3 regions of the Kitasatospora sp. NPDC001261 genome follow, and region 1 is predicted to be linked to each of the others. Evidence: riboswitches for the same ligand, from Rfam matches in the RefSeq annotation. Region 1 holds a riboswitch; each other region holds the start of a gene.
What was found. A riboswitch is a leader RNA that binds a small molecule or an ion and turns the genes downstream of it on or off. The one in region 1 is predicted to bind thiamine pyrophosphate.

Region 1 (2,258 bases):
CGCCGAGGGTCTTCAGCTCGGCGAACTGCGCCTCGTCGTTGGCGTCCGCGATCGAGCCCGGACGCAGGCCGTCACCGAGCGAGAAGGTGACGTCGTAGGAGGCGAGGATGGAGCAGAGCTCCTCGAAGTTGGTGTAGAGGAAGTTCTCCTGGTGGTGGGCCAGGCACCAGGCCGCCATGATCGAGCCGCCGCGCGAGACGATGCCGGTCTTGCGGCGCGCGGTGAGCGGGACGTAGCGCAGCAGCACGCCGGCGTGGACGGTCATGTAGTCGACGCCCTGCTCGCACTGCTCGACGATGGTGTCCCGGTACACCTCCCAACTCAGCTCCTCGGCGCGGCCGTCCACCTTCTCCAGGGCCTGGTACAGCGGCACGGTGCCGATCGGCACGGGGGAGTTGCGCAGGATCCACTCACGGGTGGTGTGGATGTTGCGGCCGGTGGAGAGGTCCATGACGGTGTCGGCGCCCCAGCGGGTGGCCCAGGTCATCTTCTCCACCTCCTCCTCGATCGAGGAGGTGACGGCCGAGTTGCCGATGTTGGCGTTGATCTTCACCAGGAAGTTGGTGCCGATGACGGCCGGCTCCACCTCGGGGTGGTTCACGTTGACCGGGATGACGGCCCGGCCGCGGGCCACCTCGGCCCGCACGAACTCGGGCGCCAGGCCCTCGCGCAGCGCCACGAACTCCATCTCCGGCGTCACCACACCCCGCTTGGCGTAGGCGAGTTGGGTGACGGCGGCACCACCGCGGCCGCGCAGCGGACGGCGCGGGCGGCCGGGGAAGACGGCGTCCAGGTTGCGCAGGTTCCCGCCGCGCGGCGAGGTGTGCTTGATCCCGTCGTCCTCGGGGCGCGACTCGCGGCCGTCGTACTCCTCGACGTCGCCGCGCTGGCGGATCCAGGGGTCCCGCAGCGCGGGCAGGCCGCGCCGCACGTCGGGCTCGTACGACGGGTCGGTGTACGGGCCGGAGGTGTCGTACAGCGGGACGGTCCCGCCGTTGGTGAGCCGCACCTCGCGGTACGGGACGCGCAGGTCGGGGCGCGATCCCTCGCGGTAGGCCTTGTGCCAGGCCGGGGTCGGGTAGCCGGTGCGCTCGCTGCTGGGGGCGCTCCGGACAGACTGCGGCTGTGCTTCGAACGTGGTCATCTGACCTCTACTCCCTACGCCGGCATTACCCGGTCAGGTTCCTGCGGTCGACGCAGCCGTCGGTCCGTCCGTCGACGTCCCGGTCAGCGTCCTCTCAGCCCGGTGCTCCGAGCTCCCGCGTCGCAGGCGGTGTTGCCTGCACACGACGCCCAACACCGTAGCGAGCGGATCGCCGCAGGTCCAGAGCGCCTCACGGGCCGGCGGCGGGTCCGCTTCGACGGCACCCCGGTGGCCGAAAGTGTCCGAACGCACCCTCATAATGCTCACGAATGCTCCGCAGGCACTCCACCGGGTCGCGCACGGCCCCTCCGTGCGGGCGACCGGCCCGGGGTGTCGCGGCTCTGACGATTCTTGGGGGAAGTACTCCGTGCGCATCCGTCACGCGGCCGGCCTGAGCGCCGCCGTGGTCTCCGCCGTGGTGGGCCTGCCACTGCCCGCGGTGGCGGCCGAACCGGCCGCAGTCCTGTACGTCGAAGGCTCCAACTCCGCCTGCTCGAACAGCGGTCCGGGCACCCGGGCGGTTCCGTTCTGCACCGTCCAGGCCGCCGCCGACCAGGTGCTGCCGGGCCAGACCGTGGAGGTCGCGTCGGGCACCTACGCCGAGGACCTGACCGTCCGGCGCTCCGGCGAGCCCGGCAGGCCGATCACCTTCCGCGGCGCCGGCCGCCTCGCCCTGAAGAAGACCCTTCCGGTCATCGCCGGTCCGCAGAAGCAGGCGGTGAGGATTTCCGGCCAGCACGACGTCGTCTTCTCCGGCTTCGACGTGACCCACTTCGAACTCGACGGGGTCAGCCGGGTCGAGCTCTCCGGAAACTTGATCGAGCAGCCGAACGGCGACGTCCTCCGGCCGGCCGTCAACGTCACCGGCGCCAGCGACCACGTCCGGGTCGAGCGCTCGATCGTCAGTCTGGCCAGCGGCGGCGTGAAGGTCGGGCCGGGCATCTCCGGGACAGTGATCGCCGGCAACGACTTCAACTCCACGTTCGGGTCGGCCGTGTCGCTGACCGACGCGCCGAACACCGTCATCACCCACAACACGGTGCGGTTCCAGTGGTCGGTGTCGACCGCCTTCGACCTGGCCGGCGCGTCCCACCACGCGACGATCACGAACAAC
Region 2 (2,258 bases), on a different contig from region 1:
GCCCACGGCAGCAGCATCAGCCAGCGGGACGGCGCGTCGGCGGAGAGGTTCCAGCCGCGCCGGCCGGCGCCGAGGAAGTAGTCCACCACGAGCACCGCCAGCAGCGGTACGAACACCGAGCCGATCAGGCCGAGGAAGCCGTAGTAGGTGTCGGTGAACTCGTCGATCTGCAGCGCCAGCACGGTGATCAGCACGCCGATCGCGCCGGAGAGCACCCGGCGGTCCACCTTCGGCAGCAGGTTCTGCACCGACATCGCGGTCGAGTACACGTTGGCGAAGGACTGGTCGGTCTCGCGCAGCACCAGCACCAGCAGGAACAGCCAGCCGGCCCAGACCCCGAGGAAGGAGTCGAAGATCCGGTTCGGGTCGCCGTCCGACTGCAGCAGCGCCATCAGGCCGAGCACGTAGCACCAGACCTGGGCGACCGTGTAGCCGGAGAAGCTGCCCCAGAACGCCGATCGCGGGGTGCGCGAGTGCCGGGTGTAGTCGGCGGCCAGCGGGACGAAGGAGACCGACACCGCGATCATCGCGTCGGTGGCGCCGAGGAAGCCGTGCCAGTTGCCCGCGCCCGGGTCCGGCACGCCCTGGCGGCCAAGCTGGACGGTGAAGTACACCATCGCCACCGCGACCGCCCCGGCCACGAAGCGGCGCAGCACCGCGATCGAGCCCAGCGGCCAGATGGTCAGCGCGGTGGTCAGCGCGCCCGCGAGCAGGACGAACAGCCAGCGGTAGCCGGTGGTGTGCGCGACGGTCTGCGCGCCCGCCGAGATGGTCAGCAGCTCGAAGACGCCCCAGCCGATGCACTGCACGATGTTCAGCACCGTCGGCAGGTACGACAGCCGGGTGCCGAACAGCCCGCGCAGGTTCGCCATCGCGGGGGCGCCGGTGCGGGCGCCGATCAGCGCGGCCACGGCGAGCATCGCGGTGCCGACCGCCGTACCGATCGTGATCGCGGTCACCGCGGCGGCCAGCGACAGCTCGCTGCCGGGGGCGCCGAGCACGGTGGCGGCGGTGGAGAAGCCGATCAGGCTGACGCCCAGGTTCATCCAGAGCGCGAAGTGGTCCCGGAAGCGCAGCGTGCGCGGCGGTTCGGTGTCCAGGACCAGGGGCGCTTCGACGTGCTCGGCGCGTTCCAGGAGGGCGGTCGCGTCCGGTGTGGGGGCGTTCGCGCCGGAGTCGGAGGCGTTCGTACCCGAAGAAGAGGATGGCGAAGCAGGCGGCATGGCCGATACTCCCTACGCCGGCATTACCCGGACAGGTTCCGGCGGTCAGCGCCCCCTCGAACGTCCGTCACTCGTGTGGCGTACGGTCGACATGCGCACTCTCAGCCTGGTGGGTCCAAGCTCCCGCGTGTCAGTTTGGAGCGCCAGGCTAACCGGCGCGGGTGCCGACGCCCAAGGCCGAGGGCGGGGCGGTCCGCATCGCGGACGCCCGACGGGGAGGGGAGCCCCGGCCGTCGGTAGGGGTGCCGGAGCCGGTGTCAGCGCCGGGGTCGGTGCCGACGCGGGTGCCGGTGCGGGTGCTGACGCCAGTGCCGGTGTCGGTGCCGGCTAAGGATTCTTATGAGTTCTTCAGAGGGGTCCTTACGGCAAACGAATCGACAGTGCGAAAAACTATGGTCCTTGGTTCTGCCAGCTATGGAGGTCGTCCGTGAGCACCGAGCGCGAGGTTGGGCCCACCGGGCCGCAGGGGGAGCAGCCCGCCGGGCCGGGGGCGGCCGAGTCCGCTGCCGCGGGCCCCGCTCAGGGCGGGCACAACCCGACCATGGCGTTCCGGCGGGTGCCCGAGCCGGAGGCGGGCGCGGTCGAGGCCGCCGCCGCCGAGGCGGCGCCGTCCGCCGACGCCGTTCCGGCCGAGGAGGTCCCGGCCGGGGGTGGGCACAAGCCCACCGTCGCCTTCACCAAGGTGCCCGCACCGGAGGCACCCGCCGAGCCCGTGGCACCCGCCGCACCCGCCGAGCCCGCCGTACTCGCCGTCGAGGAGCCGGCCGTCGACCCGGCCACCGGCTACATCGACGCGCCGCCGCCGGTCCTGCCGCCCGTTCCGCCCGCCCCGGTGGCCGCCGCACCCGCCGCCCCGGCCCTGCCGCCGGCCGGCAACCCGTACGCCACCCCGACCCACGGAGTCCCCGCCGCCGGCGCGCACGAGGGGTACGGCGCCGCTCCGGCCGCCCCCGCCGCGCACGGCCACCACCCCTTCGGGGCCGGCCAGCCGCTCGGCGGCTGGGGCCCCACCCACGACTCCACCTCCGGCGGCGC
Region 3 (2,258 bases), on a different contig from region 1:
TCTCCCGGGGGACCAGGTACAGGTGTCGGCCGCGGACCACGGCGCGGACGTTGCGGGAGAGGAACGGCCGGTAGGCCTCCGGCACGTGCAGCCGCAGCACCTGTCCCTTCACCGGGCGGATCGCGGGCAGCACCCCCTCGGGCAGACCGGGCAGCCGGTGGCTGTGCGGGCCGGCGGCGAGCACGACCTGGTCGGCGGTCACCGTCTCGTCGGTGCTCAGCCGGGCGCCGGTCGCGCGGCCGTCCTCGACCAGCAGCTCGACGGCCTCGGCGCGGTGCAGCAGGACGCCCGCGCGCCCGCAGGCGGCGACCAGGGCGGTGAGCAGGCGCCGGGGGTCCACCTGGTGGTCGTCCGCGGCGTGCAGGGCGCCGCGGACGGCGGGGGCCAGCATCGGCTCCAGCCTGCGGGCCTCCCGGCCGGTCAGCCAGGTCGAGTCCAGGCCCAGCCGCTGGTGGAAGGCGTACAGCTCGCGCAGTTCCTCGCGGTCGTCGGAGTCCAGCGCGACGGCGATCGTGCCGCAGCGGCGGTAGCCGGTGTCCAGGCCGCCGCTCGCCTCGGAGAGTTCGGCGGCGAAGGTCTCGTACCGCTCGTTCGAGGCCATCCCGAGGCGCAGCAGCGGCTCCTCGCCGTACTGCAGCTCGGTGACCGGGGCGAGCATCCCGGCCGCGACCCCGGCGGCCCCGCCGCCGTGGGCGGGGTCGACCACGATCACGTTCCGCGCCCCGCGCCGCGCGGTGCGCCAGGCGACGGCGAGGCCGATGACGCCCCCGCCGATCACCAGCACGTCGGCATGGGTGCCTGATGGCAAGCGTGACAAGGCTGCTCTTCTCCCTTCGCCGGTATGACCCGGATCAGGTTCGGACGGTCGCAGGCCGTGTCAGCCCGCCTCTCAGCCCGGTCCGCCGGGCTCCCGTGTGGTCCTCCCACCTTAACGCCGGGGGTCGGCCCGGCCGAAGGCCCGTACGCGGGGCGGACGGCCCGGAGGCCGCCGCGTCGCGCTGAGTACAGTGGCGGGCGTGGCAGAGCTGAGCGGAACGGATCGGGTGGTCGTCGTCGGAGCCGGGCTGGCCGGGGCGCAGTGCGCCCTCAAGCTGCGGCAGGGCGGCCGGCAGGGGCGGATCACGCTGGTCGGCGAGGAGCCGCACGCGCCGTACGACCGGCCGCCGCTCTCCAAGGACGTGCTGCTCGGCAAGGCCGACTCCACCGCCCTGGACATCGACTACGGGCAGCTCGGCATCGAGCTGCTCACCGGCCGCCGCGCCACCGGCCTCACCCCCGGCGTGCTGCACACCGACGGCGGCGACCTCCCGTACGGCTCGCTGGTGATCGCCACCGGCGCCGTGCCGCGCGCCCTGCCCGGCGCCGAGCGGGCGCACCTGCTGCACACCCTGGACGACGCCCTGGCGCTGCGCGCGCTGCTGCGCCCCGGGCTGCGGCTGGTGCTGGTCGGCGCGGGCTGGATCGGCGCCGAGGTGTCCACCGCGGCCCGCGCGGCGGGCTGCGAGGTGACGGTGGTCGAGGCCGGCCCGGCGCCGCTGCCCGGCGCGCTGCCGACGGAGCTCGGCTCGGCGATGGCCGCCTGGTACGCCGAGGCCGGGGTCGAGCTGCGCTGCGGGGTCGGCGTGGCCGCCGTCGAGCCCGGCGCGGTGCTGCTGGCGGACGGCTCGCACCTGCCCGCCGACGAGGTGGTGGTCGGCATCGGGGCCCGCCCCGCGACCGGCTGGCTGGCCGGCTCCGGGGTCGAGCTGGACGCGACCGGCGCCGTCGTCGTGGACGGGCGGCTGCGCACCTCGGTGCCCGGCGTCTTCGCGGCCGGCGACTGCGTCAGCTACCCCTCGGCCCGGGCCGGTGCCCGGCTGGCCGTCCAGCACTGGGACCACGCGCTGCGGTCCGGCGAGGCGGTGGCCGCCGCCGTCCTGGGCGCGGACGCGCCGGCCTACGACCCGGTGCCGTACTTCTGGTCCGAGCAGTTCGGGCGGATGGTCCAGTACGCCGGCCGGCACGCCGAGGGCGACGAGCTGGTCCGGCGCGGCGACCCGCGGGGCGCCGACTGGTCGGTGCTCTGGCTGCGCGACGGCGTGCCGAGCGCGCTGCTGACCGTCGACCGGCCGCGCGACCTGGCCCAGGGGCGGCGGCTGATCGAGCGCGGCACCGCGCTGGACCCGGCCCGGGCGGCCGACCCCGCGGTACCGCTGAAGGCGGCCGTCGCGGGGTAGGCGCGGGGCAGGTCTGGTGCGCGGTGGGCCGCGGAGGTGGCA

Region 2: it holds a riboswitch for thiamine pyrophosphate, as region 1 does, so the genes downstream of both, ACFY4B_RS41310 (purine-cytosine permease family protein) here and thiC (phosphomethylpyrimidine synthase ThiC) in region 1, are expected to answer to the same signal.
Region 3: it holds a riboswitch for thiamine pyrophosphate, as region 1 does, so the genes downstream of both, thiO (glycine oxidase ThiO) here and thiC (phosphomethylpyrimidine synthase ThiC) in region 1, are expected to answer to the same signal.

The regions. Positions count from the first base shown of each region.
Region 1 covers NZ_JBIAXP010000018.1:22,114-24,371, forward strand. The annotation lists gene thiC (phosphomethylpyrimidine synthase ThiC) at 1-1,144, opposite strand, end outside; TPP riboswitch at 1,139-1,273, opposite strand; gene ACFY4B_RS23950 (PKD domain-containing protein) at 1,512-2,258, shown strand, end outside.
Region 2 covers NZ_JBIAXP010000050.1:11,506-13,763, reverse strand. The annotation lists gene ACFY4B_RS41310 (purine-cytosine permease family protein) at 1-1,223, opposite strand, end outside; TPP riboswitch at 1,216-1,360, opposite strand; gene ACFY4B_RS41305 (S1C family serine protease) at 1,651-2,258, shown strand, end outside.
Region 3 covers NZ_JBIAXP010000001.1:139,899-142,156, reverse strand. The annotation lists gene thiO (glycine oxidase ThiO) at 1-808, opposite strand, end outside; TPP riboswitch at 812-924, opposite strand; gene ACFY4B_RS00655 (NAD(P)/FAD-dependent oxidoreductase) at 1,008-2,216, shown strand.